4 regions of the Pseudoalteromonas sp. SR45-1 genome follow, and region 2 is predicted to be linked to each of the others. Evidence: predicted binding sites of a transcription regulator. Region 2 holds the regulator's gene; each other region holds the start of a gene.

Region 1 (4,737 bases), on a different contig from region 2:
AATGGCTCTATTACATCTTCTATTGTTTCGCGCTCTTCGCCAATAGCAGCCGCTACATTGTCGAGCCCGACAGGGCCGCCCATAAATTTTTCGATTATGGCGAGTAAATATTTGCGGTCCATATAATCAAAACCACTTTTATCTACGTCAATCATATCAAGGGCTTGCTTAGCTACATCGGCGTTTACTGTACCGTCAGATTTTACTTGAGTGTAATCGCGTACACGGCGTAATAAGCGGTTTGCAATACGTGGTGTGCCGCGTGAGCGCTGGGCAATTTCGGTAGCGCCATCGTCACACATTTCTAAACCAAGATAATGTGCAGAGCGCCCTACTATGTGCGACAAATCTTCTACAGAATAAAACTCTAATCGCTGCACAATTCCAAAACGGTCACGCAGTGGCGATGTAAGCGAGCCTGCTCGTGTGGTTGCACCAATGAGTGTAAATGCAGGTAAGTCTAATTTAATAGAACGCGCAGCTGGGCCTTCACCAATCATTATATCAAGCTGGTAGTCTTCCATTGCGGGATACAGTATCTCTTCAACTTGCGGGCTTAGCCTGTGTATTTCATCGATAAACAGTACGTCGCCCTCTTCTAAATTAGTAAGTAGAGCAGCTAAATCGCCTGCTTTTTCAAGTACAGGGCCTGATGTTGTTTTAATACTTACGTGTAACTCATTGGCTACAATATTTGCAAGCGTGGTTTTACCAAGCCCAGGTGGGCCAAATATTAATAAATGATCAAGCGCTTCACCACGGGTTCGGGCAGCTTCAATAAAAATTTCCATTTGCTGCTTAACATGAGGCTGGCCTCTGTAGTCGGCTAAAAGTTTTGGTCTTATTGCACGATCTATAGAGTCTTCATTTGTTTTTTCAGTCGCATCAATTAAGCGATCCGCTTCAATCATGGGTTACTCACAACATAGATTTTAAAGATTCTCTAATAAGAACCTCAGTAGACATATCGGGTTTACTTATCGATTTTACTGCTTTTTGAGCTTGTGGCAATTTATAACCTAATGCAAGCAGTGCCGATACGGCATCATCCGCTGCATTATTAGCAATTGTCGCATCGCTCATTGGCTCTATTACTGCGCTGTCGCTAAATGGCGTAAATAAATCATTGCCCCAATCTTTTAGTCTGTCTTTCATTTCGAGTACTAAACGCTCGGCTGTTTTTTTACCTACACCGGGTAATTTAACAAGCGATGTTGAGTCTTCGTTATTTACACAACTTACAAATTGTTTTGCCGACATGCCCGATAAAATAGCTAAGCCAAGTTTTGGCCCTACGCCATTTGCTTTTAATAGCTCTCTAAACAAGGCACGTTCAACTTTATTATTAAAACCAAATAATAGTTGAGCATCTTCACGCACTACAAAGTGAGTGTAAACAATCGCATTTTCACCAATTTTTGGTAAATCGTAAAAACAGGTCATCGGCATTTGTACTTCGTAACCTACACCACTTACTTCGAGTAATATTTCTGGTGGCTGTTTTTCGACTAAAATACCATTTAAGCGGCCTATCATAATTATTTCCTTAAACGTCCTCTAACGGTTTTGCTTGCGCTGCCCGCTAGTTTAATTAAATTTTGTTCTGAGTGGGCGTGGCAAATCGCAATAGCGAGTGCATCAGCTGCATCGGCCTGTGGCGTACCGGGTAGTTTTAAAATATTTTTTACCATGTGTTGCACTTGTGTTTTATCTGCGCCACCGTTGCCTACTACTGCTTGCTTAATTTGCCTAGCTGAGTATTCAAATACGGGTAAGTCGGCCATTGCAGCGCCAACAATCGCAGCGCCTCTAGCTTGGCCTAGTTTTAAAGCTGAATCGGGGTTGTGCGCCATAAATACTTTTTCAATGGCAAAGGTTTCTGGCGAAAACTGCTCAATAAGCTGTGTAATGCCTTGATAGATCATTTTAAGCCTAACCGGAAAAGGATGATCGGCTAACTTAATACAGCCACTGCCTAAGTATGTAAATTTAGAACCTTGATGGGCAACAACACCATATCCGGTCAAACGTGAACCAGGATCGATCCCTAAAATGATGGCCAAACAGCGCTCCATTGTTATTATTTTTAAATTACGCTAATAATGCCAGAGCACTGTATAAATTACCAGTACAAAGAAAAACAAAAATGCCCACGTACTAGGTGGGCATTTACAGGAGCATGTTAGTTTAAGCTTACCCTAGGGCACGCACTAATCCTTGGGTATTTTGTTTAAGTGTTCGGGCAATCATTAAATAGCCTAAACCAGCCACAAATACGCCGCCAGCTACCGGACCTATAATCCATATATGTGGGTGTAACTTACCTGCTAAATCAAACATTTGTTGCTGCACAATCAAAAGCGCTATATCACTAAAAAATGCAGCCACTAAACCAGCTAAACCGCCTAGTAATAAAAACTCATACAGGGTCGCGTTTTTAATTAATCGGCTTTTAGCCCCAAGCGTTCGCAGTATTACAATTTCTTGCATACGCTCACCTAAACTAGCTTGCACTTGCGATATAAGTACAAGCGCGCCACACAGCACAACAATTGCAAGTACAAAGCCAATGGCGAGCGATACTTGCGAAATAGTAGTTTGTATTTGCTTAACAAAGTTATCAATATCAATGGCTGTAATAGTAGGGTAAGTACGTAATAACTGGCTAAAGTCACGTTTTTGATCTGGATTTATACGTACCGACGAAATATATGTTGCGGGAAAATCTGCAAGTACATCAGGGCTTAAAATAATAAAAAAGTTAGGTTTAAGCGTGGCCCAATTTACTTTGCGCACACTGGTGATTTTAGCGTCGAACGACTGCGAACCAATTAAAAATGTAAGCGTATCGCCTATCTCAACATCTAAACGCTCAAGCATCGACTCCTCTACTGAAGCCTCAGCCATCGCATTTTCACCAAACCACGTGCCTTGTGTTACTTCATTTTGGTCAGGCACATCTTTAAGCCATGTAAGATTTAGCTCACGACCAATACCTGCACGTGCTTCTTCGTCTTTTTTCTCGTTGTCTTGCAGCGATACAGAGCGCGCTACCAACTCGCCGTTCACAGCATTTACGCGCCCACGAATAGTTGGATAAAACTCTGATACTTGAATATCTTTTTGTGCTAAATATTCATTAATTGGCTCAAGCTCATTTTGCGTAATATTAACTAAAAACGCATTAGGCGCGTCGCTTGGAAGTTGCGACTGCCAATCAGATATCATGTCGTTTTTAAGTACCACTAAAAACAGCAGTAATTTAATCGCTAACGAAAAACTAATTAACTGTACCGCGTTCACATTTGCACGCTTTTGGATAGATGCAATTGCAAGCGACCAACTATTACCTGGCTTTAATCCTAGCTTTCGACCACCACCAAATATTAATTTAGATACTAAAAACAGCACACCAATTAGCGCAAGTGTTGATATAAACAAAATAAGCGTTATTTTTATGTTGTTACTAAATAACCACATTAATAAAAACACGGTTAACGCACTCATACCTAAATGCACACGACTTACTGCCAACTTGTCGCCTAAGTTACGGCGCAGAACTCTAAGCGGTGGAATATCAAATAAATCAAATAATGGTTTAATAGAAAACATAACGGCACAAATTACGCCAGTGCTTATAGCCACCAGCCAAGGTTTAAAGCCACCTAAAGGCAGCTCTGTGCCCATACTTTTTGATAAGTAACTTGTTGCTATTTCTTGCAAGCCATAACCAATTAACAGCCCTATACTTACCGCCATTGCACATACAAGCAATAAATGAAGCATGTATATTTTGCGGATCATTGAGCGGCTACCGCCGAGCGTTTTCATCATCGCTACTGGGTCGTATTGGCGTTCACAATAACGTTTTGCTGAAACAGCTATAGCCACTGCGGCTAAAATAATACCTAATAGACCGGCTAGTAATAAAAAGCTCTCTGCGCGGTTTAAGCTGTTTGAAATGGGTGATTGGCGGTCTTTAACGCCATACCATTGTTGGTTTTCTTTCATTTGTGGTTTAAGCCACTCGTAAAAGCTATTTATGTCGGCCTCACTACCTGCATAAAGTTGGCGGTAATAAACTCGACTACCCGGCTGCACAACTTCAGTTTTTGCAACATCGTCAATATTAATAAGCACACGACGGCTACTTGAAAATACATTAAATGGCGCGTCTGGCTCTTCTACAATAACTTTTGAAACATTAAATAATGCCGCGCCAAGCTCTACTTGCGCGCCTATATCAATATTTAAACTGTAAAATACCGACTCACTTAGCCACACATTACCCGGCGTTGGCCCGCTATTAGCAACTTTAGTTTCACCGGTTAGGGTATCTTTAACTTTTAACTGCCCTTTTAGCGGGTACGCATTAGATGCCGCTTTTACTGAGCTAAACTGCATTTCATCATCGGCAAACAACATAGTGTCGAAATACACCATTTGCGCCGTTTTTAAATTTTGGCTCTGTGCTTGAGTAATAAAAGCGGTGTCCAGAACATGGTCGCTTGCAAGTACACGGTCTGCTGCAATAAAAGCACTGCTTTTTTGCGCAATACTTTGCCCTATTCGCTCAGTAACCATCGACAGTGTAAGCACGGTTAAAACAGCAAGGGCGATAGCTGCGCTTATAACCGTGAGCTCACCACGGCGAAATTCTCGCGAAAATAACTTAAGCGCTAACTTAACCCACATTAGCAACGTCCTCTACTTGGCTTTTTACCAGTAAACCCGCTT
Region 2 (4,737 bases):
AGCTTTAAATGCTAAAAAATACTTAAAAGCTGCGAAATATCCATATAAAGTGGTTAATAGAGCATAGTTGATTTGGTATAACGGTAAAACTGCGTTAAAGTTTGCAATGAAATTATTAGAGGATAAATACGAAACGATGTCGGAAATTCAATTTTTAAATGTAGATCTTGAGCTTGAATCAAAGCAAGATATTAGTTTGCTAGTGGCGGACTTGAAAAAAGTCGCGACGATTTTACATTATGACAAAGACGAATACCGTCAACTAGCGCGTATTGAAGCTACAGGTGAGGTGAGCACACCTGATAAAGCCATAAACCATATATGTGAGCTTATTGAATCGTGTTCGCGTAACGCGCTAAAGCAATGGTTAAGCTGTTCACGTAGAACGTTTGATATTGGTTTTGAATCAGGGACTTCTCCTAAGTGCTTTAATCAAGCCTTAGATGCAGATACATTATTGCGTATATCTGCGATTGGTGCGGGTATGGAAATTACCATTTACCCAATCGAAAAGTAACTATCTTCGCTCTACGACTGCTGCGGTCATTTTTGATACGCAGCACAGCTCATTGCGGCTATTTGTAATTTTTATTTCCCATACTGAACTACGTTTACCTATATGAAATGCTCTAGCCGTGGCTGTTAAAGTGCCGTTGCGAGATGCTTTTAAATGACTTGCGCTAATCTCCTGCCCTACACAGTAAAATTTAGTAAAATCGACAACAAAGTTAGCGGCATAGCTGGCAACTGTTTCGGCAAGTACAACGTTAGCACCGCCGTGTACCATCCCCATCGGGTTATGATGCTCAGGAATTGCCGGCATTGTGGCAACCAAATAATCATCGCCAATTTCTGTGACTTCTATCCCCATAGTTTTCATTAATGTTCCTTGGCCATTAACGCCTTGCTCTAACTGCTTGCACAGCTCTAAGGTGATGGGCTGGTACCAAATACTCATAATGTCTCCTTTGCATTTTTAATCATTTATAAACTTAGCTTTAGTTATATCCTTGAAATGTACACAAGTGAAATTACTTTAGCTATTTTAAGGCTTAATTTAAATTTGCGATTTTTATTTAACTGTATATACTCACAGTTAAATGTACTGTATGGAAAACCAGTTGTATGCGACCATTAACGAACCGCCAAGCTCAAATACTCGAACTAATTAAAGTTTTTATTAAAGACACTGGTATGCCTCCTACACGTGCTGAAATAGCGCAAACATTAGGTTTTAAAAGTGCCAATGCTGCTGAAGAACATTTAAAAGCACTTGCTAAAAAAGGCGCAATTAAAATGAAACCAGGTGCAAGCCGTGGTATTCAATTAATTGAAGAAGAAGAGCCAGAACAATTAGGTTTACCGCTTATAGGGCGTGTTGCTGCTGGTTCACCTATTTTGGCGCAAGAGCACGTTGAAAGTCACTGCAAAATCGATCCATTAATGTTTAAACCGGCTGCAGATTTTTTACTACGCGTTAACGGTATGAGCATGAAAGATATTGGTATTATGGATGGTGATTTACTTGCTGTACATCGTACTCAAACCGCTGAAAATGGACAAGTTGTTGTTGCTCGCCTAGACGAAGACGTAACTGTAAAACGTCTTGAGAAAGCGGGTCGTAAAGTATTACTTCATGCTGAAAACGACGATTTTGACTCTATTGAAGTAGATCTTGAGAATGAGTCTTTTAATATTGAAGGCTTAGCCGTTGGCGTTATAAGAAACGCTGATTGGATGTGACTTTAAAAATAGCTTTTAAACAAGCAGTTTTATAAATGCGTACTAATTAGTACGCATTTTTGTTTTAGAATTTGTACTAAAAAAAGGGCGTAAACAGCCCACTGACTATTTAAGCTGTAAACTTTTTTGCACTTATATTTTCCCCCTCCGAATGCGTTAAACCCCTTTGTTTTGCTCATATTTTGAACTTCCTGTTGCCCAGTTGATTACCGATTTTTTATTAATTATTCAATATCACCTGATTGTTTTTTATACTAAAACTTGCTTGTTGTTCGTTTTTTAGCTAATTGTTAATGTGCTGAGCTAATAATAACTCACAGCTTTTTAGTTTTGAGAACACACAATATACACAAACTCGTTGTTGGCGCAGCAAAACCAATCAATATTAAATAAGATTGGCTAAAAAAATAAAAATAACGAATTGGCGTTTAAGCCGTATGCCTCTTCGCTTTGCATTCGCAATAGCATCAAAGGAGCCGTCACATGGGTAAACTGACCTCTACCTTGTGGCTTATATTATGTGTTTTTTCGCACCCAGTTTTGGCTAACAGCCAATACAATATGCGCAAAGGCGTAACCGATATAAGCAATAATGTATATCAGCTGCACATGACCATATTTATAATATGTTGTGTGATTGGGGTGATAGTGTTCGCAATTATGTTTTGGGCACTTATTCATCACCGTAAATCTAAAGGGGCTGTACCTGCCCAATTTCACGAAAGCACTAAAGTAGAAATACTTTGGACTGCAATTCCGTTTGTTATTTTAATTGCTATGGCAGTACCAGCCACTAAAACCCTAATTGCAATGGAAGATGCCAGCAAAGCTGATCTCACTATTAAAATTACGGGTTCGCAATGGAAATGGCATTATGAATATATGGGCGAAGATGTAGAGTTCTACTCTATTTTATCTACCCCGCAAGATGAAATCGCGAATCTTGCAGATAAAAATCCTAACTACTTACTTGAGGTTGATAAGCCTCTTGTACTGCCAATAAATCAAAAAGTACGATTTTTAATGACTTCTGACGATGTTATTCACTCTTGGTGGGTACCTGATTTTGCAGTTAAAAAAGATGCGAACCCCGGCTTTATAAACGAAACATGGACGAACATAAACGAAGAAGGTACTTACCGAGGCCAATGTGCTGAGTTGTGTGGTAAAGACCATGGCTTTATGCCCGTTGTGGTGGTCGCTAAATCTGAGGCTGATTTTAAAACATGGCTTACAGATGCAAAGCAGGCTAAACAAAAAGCAGCATTAGCAGATGCCGCATTACTTGATAAAACCCTCCCAAAAGAAGAATTAATGACTTTAGGCGAACAAGTATATATGGCTAATTGTGCTGCATGTCATCAACCTACTGGCTTGGGGTTACCGGGCGTATTTCCTGCACTTAAAGGCAGCCCGATAGTGCTTGGCGATATAAAAGATCACATTGATGTAGTTATCCATGGACGACCCGGTACGGCAATGCAAGCTTTTGCCAAGCAGTTATCTATAAAGCAATTAGCTGCGGTTATTACTTATAAACGTAATGCGTGGGGTAATGATACGGGTGATGTTATTCAACCGAGTCAAATACAGACGGCACTTGATGCCAAAGTGGAGGCGAACTAATGAGTAGCATAGTAGAACAACCTAACGCCAATGAAGCTCATCATGCTCATCACCCAGCTAAAGGTTTTAAACGCTGGCTTTACACAACTAATCATAAAGATATAGGTAGTTTATATTTAATTTTTTCGCTGACCATGTTCTTAATTGGTGGCGCAATGGCCATGGTGATCAGAGCTGAATTATTTCAACCAGGTTTACAGTTGGTCGACCCTCACTTTTTTAATCAAATGACCACAGTGCATGGTTTAATTATGGTGTTTGGTGCGGTTATGCCCGCCTTTACAGGCCTTGCTAACTGGATGATACCACTCATGATTGGCGCGCCAGATATGGCATTGCCAAGAATGAATAACTGGAGCTTTTGGATTTTACCGTTTGCGTTTCTAATCCTATTGGCATCGTTATTTATGCCTGGTGGGGGGCCTGCATTTGGTTGGACTTTTTATGCACCACTGTCCACAACATACAGTAATGATAATACTGCATTGTTTGTATTTGCCGTACATATTATGGGAATTAGCTCAATAATGGGCGCAATCAATGTGATTGTAACCATAGTGAACTTACGTGCCCCAGGCATGACATGGATGAAGTTGCCATTATTTGTATGGACGTGGTTAATTACTGCCTTTTTATTAATAGCCGTAATGCCAGTGCTTGCAGGGGCTGTCACTATGGTACTTACCGATAAGTATTTTGCGACCAGCTTTTTTGATGCCGCAGGCGGTGGCGACCCGGTGATGTTCCAACACATTTTTTGGTTTTTTGGTCACCCCGAAGTATACATTATGATTCTTCCTGCCTTTGGCATTATATCTACAATAGTACCTACCTTTTCTCGTAAAAAACTTTTTGGCTATGCCTCAATGGTATACGCCACATCCTCCATAGCACTATTGAGCTTTATTGTATGGGCTCATCATATGTTTACCACTGGGATGCCGGTCGCTGGCGAGTTGTTTTTTATGTACGCGACCATGCTTATATCGGTACCTACAGGAGTAAAAGTATTTAATTGGGTTGCCACAATGTGGAAAGGCTCAATAACTTTTGAAGTGCCAATGCTTTTTAGTATTGCGTTTATTGTGCTGTTTACCTTGGGTGGTTTTTCGGGATTGATGCTGGCAATTACACCTGCTGATTTTCAATATCACGATACTTATTTTGTAGTGGCGCACTTTCATTATGTATTAGTAACAGGGGCTGTATTTTCGATAATGGCGGGGGCTTATTACTGGCTGCCCAAGTGGACGGGCAATATGTTTAATATCACATTGGCTAAATGGCATTTTTGGCTATCGCTGGTGAGCGTGAACGTACTGTTTTTTCCTATGCATTTTGTAGGGCTTGCTGGTATGCCGCGTCGAA
Region 3 (4,737 bases), on a different contig from region 2:
ATGGGGGATATACCGTTGTTGGATTTGAGTAGTTAAGTTGTTGGTTATTATTTTTTTTATAAATAACACACGGAAAACATACATTTTTCCCTTCATTTAAATATTTATTTATACGCTGCTGAGGAACAATTAAGCGAGTATGTTTTACATCAGTTATGGTTCTAATGAGTTGCTCGGTTAGGTTGTCGCAAATACCGCCTTGTGGTGCGCTTTCACTTTTAGCTATATGAAAAGGGGGCGTGTAACTTTGCAGCCAAATAATCTCTTCTAGAGGTTGTACTTTTTGCTCAACGGCGTGCGCGTTGAATACAATTAATAAGCAAAATGCATAGTATCCGTTTTTCAGCATTGATAAGTGTTCGTTGAATTAAGAAAACTTAATAAAAGTATAGTGTTGGTTGTAGTAGGGTCAAATATTTTAGTTAAAAAGCAACCTCATTCAAGGCTGCTTTTAACTCATACATGCTTAATAAGGCATCGGATGGTTTCTAAATATGGTGTTAATCTCACTAAGAATTTCGTCGTTTAGCGTTATGCTAAATGCGTCTATATCTTCCTTTAGTTGAGCTATAGATGTTGCCCCAATAATTGAAGAAGTTACGCCATCTACTTGGTTACACCATGCTAAGGCTAGTTGTGCTGGAGTAATATTGTTTGCATGAGCGAGCTCAACATACTGCTTAGTTGCTTGCTCTGCATTGGGTGTATCTCTAAAAATACCGTTACGCTGCATGAAGGTCCAACGAGAACCTTCTGGGCGAGCACCGTTTAGGTATTTACCCGTTAATAAACCGGCTGCTAAAGGCGACCACGGTAAGTAGGCAATATCTTCGTGTACACATTGTTCTATTAAATACGGCCAGTCTTTAGCGTGCGCTAAGCTAAACTCATTTTGAATAGATACCATACGCGGTAAGTTATGCTCTTTGGCCAAACTTAAAAACTGGCTTATACCCCATGGCGTATCGTCAGATAAACCGCAGTGTTTAATTTTACCTGCTTTAACACATTCATTAAGGCCTTCTAGAATATCAAGCATACTAGCTTGTTGCTCTTGTGTATTTACGTCGGTAAATTTAAGAGTGCCGGGCCATTGTCTGCCAAAGTGAGGGGTAGAGCGGTTTGGCCAATGTAGTTGATATAAATCAATGTAGTCTGTTTGAAGTCGCTTAAGTGAATCATCCACGGCTTCTATTACTGTTTGGCGAGTAATATTGCCGCCATCACGTACCCACGACAATCCATTGCCTGCAATTTTTGTAGCTAGTACCACATCGCTGCGTTTTTGTTTATTACGCGATAGCCAGTTGCCAATAATCTCCTCGGTTTTGCCATAGGTCTCTGGCGAAGGAGGCACAGCATACATTTCGGCTGTATCAATAAAGTTTACGCCTTGCTCTAGCGCGTAGGCTATTTGTTCATCAGCGTCGCTTTGAGTATTTTGTTTACCCCAAGTCATACTCCCTAGGCACACTCGAGATACGTTTACGCCACTGCTACCTAGTGGGTTGTATTGCATAAAAATTCCTTAACTAAATTAGTTTTGAGCATGGCTGATTAAAGCCGATAAAAGAGGCTCGGAGATTGGGGCTTTTTGCCCTGTAGTAAAATCAAACATTACAACTTTAGATGCACCCGTAGTCGTTATTGCTTTTTGTGCATGGCTATAAACGGTGTAGTTCATGGTAAAGCGATCTGTTTTAAGATCTGTAATTGTAACGCCTACAGTGAGTGTGTCGGGAAAAGTTACTGGGCGTTTATAGCGAACGTTATTTTCGCTTATTACTGGGCCCACACCGTTTGGGCTTATTGTGTCGAACAGATTTATTTTATTTAAAAAGTCGATTCGGGCTATTTCAAAGTAACGTAAATACACTACATTATTTACGTGTTGTAGCGCATCCATATCAGCCCATGCTACGGTGATATCGGTATGAATAGGGTGCTGATCTTTAAACGTTTGCATTATTTATTGGCCCTTGATTTTAAAGTACTTAGATTATCAACATGGTGTTACGAGCTCAAGGTAATTAATGGCATGTTTTTTTATAAGATGATTGTACCTGTTTAATTTTAGGTCTACAGTTAAATTACACAGACACACAAAAACACACACAAAGGTAATAATATGCAGAATATAATTAATTGGTCCTTAGCTTGTTTGGTTTTTATAGCCTCTTTTACCTGTTACGCGATGGGGAATGAATCTGGCGCTATCATTTTAATGTTGGCAGGATTTTTATTTGAGGTTATGTATTGGCTACGAGGTTATAAGAGATCGGAGGACAATAAACACTTTTTTTAATCGTTAACTAGGGCCTGTTGACCTTTCAGGATTAAAATTTGTTCAATCTAGGGGCTATTTAATCGCGGCGCGAGGTTTGTGACCTAGTGGGCTAAGTAAAAACCGAGCAACAAAGAGTAAATTGCCCCTAGGCAGAACCCTTCGGGCAGCATATGTTTGGCATTTGTGCTACGTTATCGCCTATTTATGGGGAATAACCACACTACATAGGCTCTGCCTTGACTAAATACCAAACATACTGCTGCAAATTTAACCTCGAAAGATAAACAGGCCCTAGGCTTGCATATCACATTTTATTCTATAATAATGACTGTATAAATAACCAGTTATTATTGTGGTGATGAAGAAGTTTATTCACATAGACATGGATTGCTTTTATGCAGCAGTAGAGATGCGAGATAATCCAAAACTTGCATGTGTACCGCTTGCTATTGGAGGCAATAGCCGACGAGGCGTGCTCTCAACCGCTAACTATATAGCTAGAGAGTATGGTGTGCGCTCGGCTATGTCGAACTATCATGCTAAACAATTATGCCCCGATTTAGTTATTGTCCCAGGGCGCATGGCTGTATACAAAGAAGCTTCAAACCAAATACGTGAAGTATTTAGCCGCTATACAGACTTAATTGAACCCCTTTCTTTAGACGAAGCCTATCTAGATGTAACAGACAGCACCGCATGTAAAGGCAGTGCCACACTTATTGCACAGCAAATAAGAGCCGATATTTACAATGCTACAGGGCTCACTGCATCAGCAGGTATTGCACCGATTAAATTTATTGCCAAAATAGCCAGTGACGAAAACAAACCGAATGGTCAATTTGTCGTTTTGCCTGATGAGGTTGATGACTTCTTAGCGCAATTACCGCTGGGGAAAATTCCAGGAGTGGGCAAAGTAACGCTCGAAAAGCTAAATTTAAAAGGCTTGTATACCGGCAAGGATGTACGTGATAAAGGCGTTAACTGGATGCAGCAACATGTGGGTAATTTTGGTGTGTCGCTTTATCAAAAATGTGCAGGTGAGTATGTTGGTAAAGTATCCACGGATCGTATAAGAAAATCGCTGAGTGTTGAACATACCTACGAGTACAACAAAACAAGTTTGCAAGAGTGCTTAGATGAGCTGCCAAGATTGTTAGACGAATTAGTTTTAAGGCTTAATAAACAGCAGTTACGAAACCGTATTAATAAATTGAGTGTAAAGGTGAAGTTTGCAAATTTTGTAGTGACCTCAGCCGATCAGGTATATCACGAGCTCAACACAGAAATATTTATCCAACTATTTACTAAGGCCTACCAGCGTGGGCTACAACAGCCTGTAAGATTACTTGGCATAGGCGTTGGCATTAAAAACGAGCCAGAGCAAAACTTCCAACTTAGTATTCTCGATTAAGCTGTAAAGCCTGTAACTCCAAGTTGCCATTTATTGATAGGTTATGTGATTAGCTCATCGCTCCTTGCTGGTCTTCAATATTTAAATCGACGATAATAGGGGCTTATGTTTTCTAACAGGACCTTATTTATGGCATACCCTCAAGCGGTTAGTGCAAGCCTTGAATGCACATCTCATGATGCGCTTATTATTATTAGTAATGACTTTTCTCAGTTACCAAATAACTCATTACGTGATACTATTTTAGCTCAAGCAAACGTAGATTCTCGCATCGGTAAGCAAGTTACTTTATTAGTAATTGAAAACAAGCGCGTTGTACTTGCGCCAACCGGTCCGTTAAATAGAGATTACGACGACGTGCGTCGTTATTTTGATGCTGCTAAATTAGCAATTAACGAAGCAAAAGCGTCGGGCAGTATTAACCCTGCATTATTTTTACCAAATTTAAATGGCGATAGCCGTTATCAGCATGCTTTAGAGGTTGCTTATTTAGGCGCTTGCCAAGCCTTATGGCAGCCATTAGAAGCGCGTGAATATCACGGTGAAAGCATTGAACCAATTACACAGATTGGTTTAGTTGGCGCAAGCGAGCAAACTATTAAAGCTGTTAATGCAATTGCAGCTGGCCAATATGCAGCGCGTGACCTGTGTGGTACTGAACCTGAGCGTATGGCTCCCCCACGTTTTGCTGATTACTGCGTTGAATTGTTTAAAGGCTCAAACATTGCAGTTGACGTAATTGATGATATTGCAGCTATTGATAAAAACTACCCAATGCTAAGTACAGTTGCTCGCGCATCGTATGCAGTTGAGCGCCATCACCCACGTGTTGTCAAGCTTGAATATGTACCAGAGGGCGAAATTACTCGCACACTTATGTTTGTAGGTAAGGGCCTTGTATACGATACAGGCGGTGCAGATTTAAAAGTAGGCGGCCATATGGCAGGCATGAGCCGTGATAAAGGCGGCGCAGCTTCTGTTGCGGGCTTTATGAAAGCCGTTGCTGATTATCAGCCTAAAGGCGTTAAAGTGGTCTCGT
Region 4 (4,737 bases), on a different contig from region 2:
CTTAACGGAACAATCATCACTGCTCCCCGGCCACCGCCGCGAATTCGCTCATACTGGCGCTCTTCGTTATTAGAAAACTTTAACTCTAAAGACTCCACAGTAAACAGGCGACTTTTAGCAACAACATTGTTACTGAGGATTTGTGGTGGTGTTGGGTGCTTTTTCTGTGTCATTGGCGTTAATTTGCTATCATGGCAGTTAGTTCAATAATAAACCTTATAAGTTGAAATTCCTATGTTAAATTGGTCAAAAATCGATACCGTTTTGCTCGACATGGATGGAACATTACTCGATTTACATTACGACAGTCATTTTTGGCTTAACGTTATCCCTGCGCAACACGCATTAGCTAGAGGCATTAGCCTAGATGCAGCTAAAGCAGATATTTTAAAACGCTATCAAGCTGTGAGCGGTCAAATACAGTGGTATTGTTTAGATTATTGGGAGCAGCAATTAAACTTGCCTATAATGGAGCTTAAACGAGAGTCTCAGCATTTAATTAAAATGCGCGAAGACGTACCTCATTTTTTAACCGAGCTTAAAAAAGCAGGCAAAGAGTTAATTTTACTTACCAACGCCCACCCTGAGAGTGTCATGCTGAAATTTGAGCATACAGCGATTGATAACTACCTAGATGGTGTAGTGTCTACTCATGAATATGGAGTAAGTAAAGAGCAGCAAAGTTTGTGGCACCAAGTACAAAAAGACTTAGGGTTTAATAAGCAGCGCACTTTGTTTGTAGATGACAGTGTGCCGGTATTAAATGCCGCACGAGAATACGGCATCGAGCACTTACTGGCAGTTGCTAACCCTGATAGCCAACAACCACATAACGAAATAGCCGATTACCTGAGTGTTACCGACTATCGTAAGATTATTTAACTCAGTTTACGTGGGCTAGATTTTTGGGTAACGCGCTTCAAGGCCTTGGTATACTAACTTTGCAAAATCTGCATGTTCTGTATCAAGGCTTTTAACTACTTCAACTAAATGCTCGTTATCTTCTTGCCCGTTCCATTCTTTAATATAGCTACCATCTTTGTAGCCGTGATCTTGGCGGAAAAAGTTTAACGTATTTTTACCTACGTAGCCGCGATATAAATCATCAATATCCATACCCATTTGCGCCATACAGCCGGCAAAGGCAGCGGCATTAAACGTTTTATCTGCAACGGCGGAAGCCGCTAATATTTCTAGCGTTTGTTTAAAGTCATCCGCTTGTTGAGCATTACTAAGCTCAGCTTCAAGTTGCTTTGCTAAGTCTTCGTAGCTAGTTTTGCCGTCAATTCTAAGCGATAGACCAAAATGAAAAATATCAACCAACTCTAAAATAACTTGTTCAGTATCTGGTGTTTGTTTTTTCCACCATTTCCAACCATGATGATCCAGCATTTCAGCGCACTCAACCCAAATAGCGCGGTACCATTCGAATCCTTGAGTAAACCATTGCTCATGTACTTTAGTGTTCATGGCGTTTTGCATTTCTAGCATAACTACTAGCTTGTTTAAATTGGCAGACATATTCATTCCTGTCGTTTTTGATTAGTGTAATAGTACAGATAAAGGAAGCTTAACGCATCAGCACTATCTTAATATGTAGTTTACTTTGAGCCGCTAAATTCAGCCCATGAATCAATTAAATCAATGAAATCTTCAAAGCCACAACCACTACTTAAACCATTTTCTTCAAGCGCTAAATCGTCATCTTGATACGCTATTAGGTCTTCACTGTCTTGATGAAGCGCATGGGCTTCAAATAGTGCTTCGTCTTTGGTTAATATTAAATCTATTTCTTGGCCTTTTAGCGTTAGCGGCTCATAGCTTGAACTCACCGATGCAATAAGCGCTTGAACCATAGCTACTTTGTCTTTGCCTATTTCTTCGTTTAGCCAGCGACCAATAATAGCGTGTTCACTACTTATTTTAATACGTAGCCCACTAATAGGGTCGCGAATAAATTGATATTCCATAGGATTTGCCTGTAAATCTTTAATTGCGTAATTATATACGTAAACGCCCGCAAACCACAGGACATATAAAGTAAAATAGCGCCACAAGGGCGCTATTTTATTCAACTTTAAAGCAGTTAACTTCGCGATCTATAACGCGCTGCGTCAATAATCGACCATAAGTAAATAATAGGCACTAGTACAAAACCTACAAGCACATAAATTAGTGCGTAACTTATTATAATAGCGAGTGCAAAAAATATAGCCGCTAAAATACGCCCTTGCACTAACTGCCCTAAACCAGGAAAAAATATATTACATAATGCTGCGATTACGTTACCGCCAGAACCTTGATCTGCCATACTAACCTCTGTATTTATTTGATTTTATAATTATTTACTTACACACTCTATGCCAATTTATTAAAGCTTACAAATCAAATAGTTAAATTAGTCTAGATTTAGAGAGTTAGTAAATTTTGCTAACTTTAGGTCAAATTAGCAATTTTTATTGTGCGTTTACGCTTTTTTGTTTGTTCAAAAAATTATCAAGTTACTCGTTTTTAAGGCTATTTTATAAATAGCTGTTTATAAAAACAGTATTTTATTTAGCCTAACAAAAACACCTGTTATACTGCCCACAATATTGATTAAAAAGGCGTAACGATGGACGTTTCACAATTACTCGATGGCTTAAATGACAAACAACGCGATGCCGTTGCAGCCCCACTACAAAACATGCTGGTATTAGCAGGTGCTGGGTCTGGTAAAACACGAGTGTTAGTTCATCGTATTGCGTGGCTTATGCAAGTTGAGCAAGCATCTGCTTACAGTATTTTTGCCGTAACCTTTACTAATAAAGCGGCTAAAGAAATGCGCAGCCGCGTTGAAGAAACACTAAAAGCCCCTGTAGGTGGTATGTGGATTGGTACGTTCCATGGTTTGTCGCATCGTATTTTACGTGCTCATCACCGTGAAGCTAACTTACCAGAAGCCTTTCAAATTTTAGACTCTGACGATCAACTTCGGATGATCAAGCGCTTATTAAAATCGATGAATATCGATGATAAAAAATGGCCCGCCAAACAATTTGGCTGGTACATCAGCGCTAAAAAAGATGAAGCACTTCGCCCTAAAGATATTCAAGCATACGATATTAACGAGCAAATGATGCTGCGTGTTTACGCCGCCTACCAAGAGGCCTGTGATAGAGCAGGCCTAGTAGATTTTGCCGAAATATTACTACGCAGCTACGAAGTGTTAAAAAATAACCCAACGTTACTGCGTCATTATCAGCAACGCTTTGCACATATGCTCGTAGACGAGTTCCAAGATACAAATACCATTCAATATGCTTGGTTAAAGTTACTTGCAGGCGATACAAGCAGTATCATGATTGTAGGCGACGATGACCAAAGTATTTACGGTTGGCGCGGTGCTAAAATCGAAAATATTAAACGATTTTTAACTGACTTTAGCGCAGAAACCATTCGTCTTGAACAAAACTACCGTTCAACAGCAACTATTTTGAAAGCGTCTAATGCATTAATTCAAAATAACTCAGAGCGTATGGGTAAAAGCTTATGGACCGACGGTAACGATGGCGAGCCAATTTCTATTTATGCGGCATTTAATGAGTTAGACGAAGCACGCTTTGTAAGTAGCAAACTACGAAGCTGGTTAAATGCAGGTAATGCCCTACAAGATGCCGCAATTTTATACCGTAGTAACGCGCAATCTCGTGTACTCGAGGAGGCCATGCTGCAAGAAGGCTTAAAATACCGTATTTATGGGGGTATGCGATTCTTCGAACGACAAGAAATTAAAGATGCGTTATCGTACTTACGCCTAGTAGGTAATCGTCAAGACGATGCCGCGTTTGAGCGTGTAATTAATACGCCAGCACGCGGTATTGGCGATAAAACATTGAGCCATATACGCGATTGTGCACGAGCAGAATCGTTACCGCTTTGGTATGCCGCAAAAGCAATTGTAGAACAACAGCATTTATCTGGTCGTGCTTCTGGTGCAGTAAGTAAGTTTGTAGAACTCGTTGAACAAATAGAAGATAAAATTAGCGACCTAACTTTGCATGAGCAAGCCAAGTACACAATTCAAACCTCAGGCTTGATGGCAATGTACCAAGCCGAAAAAGGTGAAAAAGGCCGTGCTCGCGTAGAAAACTTAGAAGAGCTAATTAGCGCTTGTGATCAGTATGAGCTGCCTGAAGACGAAGAGTACAGCTCACCTTTACAAGGCTTTTTAGCCCATACGTCACTTGAGTCAGGTGAAGGACAAGCAGAAGAACACGAAGACGCCGTACAAATGATGACGCTTCACTCAGCTAAAGGCTTAGAGTTTCCGCTAGTGTTTATGGTAGGCGTAGAAGAAGGCATGTTCCCTTCTCAGCAAAGCAACGAAGAGTCGGGTCGCTTAGAAGAAGAGCGCCGCCTTTGTTATGTAGGCATGACACGAGCAATGGATAAGTTATACATTAGCCATGCTGAGAGTCGCCGTTTATACGGGCAAGAAAAATACCATAGCCCATCTCGCTTTTTACGCGAAATCCCTGAAGACTGCGTAGAAGAAATCCGTATTAAAACACAGGTTTCTCGCCCACCTGCCGCTGGGCGTTTTAGCGCATCAGTTAGCCATGCCGCATTTGAAGACAGTGGCTTTAACTTAGGACAACGCGTACTGCATGCTAAGTTTGGTATTGGTACTGTACTGAATTATGAAGGTAGTGGCGCACAATCTCGCGTACAAGTTAACTTTGACGACCTTGGTAG

Evidence for each region. Region 2 encodes LexA, which represses DNA repair genes until DNA is damaged. Its sites were predicted from a motif close to TACTGTATNNNNATACAGTA; they were not measured.
Region 1: a site for LexA is predicted at 2,112-2,131, ahead of ruvC (crossover junction endodeoxyribonuclease RuvC). Genes of this name have one in related genera too.
Region 3: a site for LexA is predicted at 2,614-2,633, ahead of dinB (DNA polymerase IV). Genes of this name have one in related genera too.
Region 4: a site for LexA is predicted at 2,531-2,550, ahead of uvrD (DNA helicase II). Genes of this name have one in related genera too.

What each region holds. Positions count from the first base shown of each region.
Region 1 covers NZ_JACJDR010000027.1:2,599-7,335, forward strand. The annotation lists gene ruvB (Holliday junction branch migration DNA helicase RuvB) at 1-911, opposite strand, end outside; gene ruvA (Holliday junction branch migration protein RuvA) at 919-1,536, opposite strand; gene ruvC (crossover junction endodeoxyribonuclease RuvC) at 1,539-2,063, opposite strand; gene H5089_RS19480 (ABC transporter permease) at 2,194-4,695, opposite strand; gene H5089_RS19485 (ABC transporter ATP-binding protein) at 4,685-4,737, opposite strand, start outside.
Region 2 covers NZ_JACJDR010000025.1:33,872-38,608, reverse strand. The annotation lists gene H5089_RS19170 (hypothetical protein) at 137-517, shown strand; gene H5089_RS19165 (PaaI family thioesterase) at 518-958, opposite strand; gene lexA (transcriptional repressor LexA) at 1,126-1,743, shown strand; gene coxB (cytochrome c oxidase subunit II) at 2,227-3,369, shown strand; gene ctaD (cytochrome c oxidase subunit I) at 3,369-4,737, shown strand, end outside.
Region 3 covers NZ_JACJDR010000002.1:221,296-226,032, forward strand. The annotation lists gene H5089_RS03445 (ABC transporter substrate-binding protein) at 1-349, opposite strand, end outside; gene H5089_RS03450 (aldo/keto reductase) at 467-1,519, opposite strand; gene H5089_RS03455 (thioesterase family protein) at 1,538-1,966, opposite strand; gene dinB (DNA polymerase IV) at 2,646-3,698, shown strand; gene H5089_RS03465 (leucyl aminopeptidase family protein) at 3,828-4,737, shown strand, end outside.
Region 4 covers NZ_JACJDR010000007.1:3,564-8,300, reverse strand. The annotation lists gene nudE (ADP compounds hydrolase NudE) at 1-173, opposite strand, end outside; gene yrfG (GMP/IMP nucleotidase) at 235-882, shown strand; gene H5089_RS08560 (dUTP diphosphatase) at 898-1,521, opposite strand; gene H5089_RS08555 (YacL family protein) at 1,602-1,970, opposite strand; gene H5089_RS08550 (hypothetical protein) at 2,087-2,311, opposite strand; gene uvrD (DNA helicase II) at 2,615-4,737, shown strand, end outside.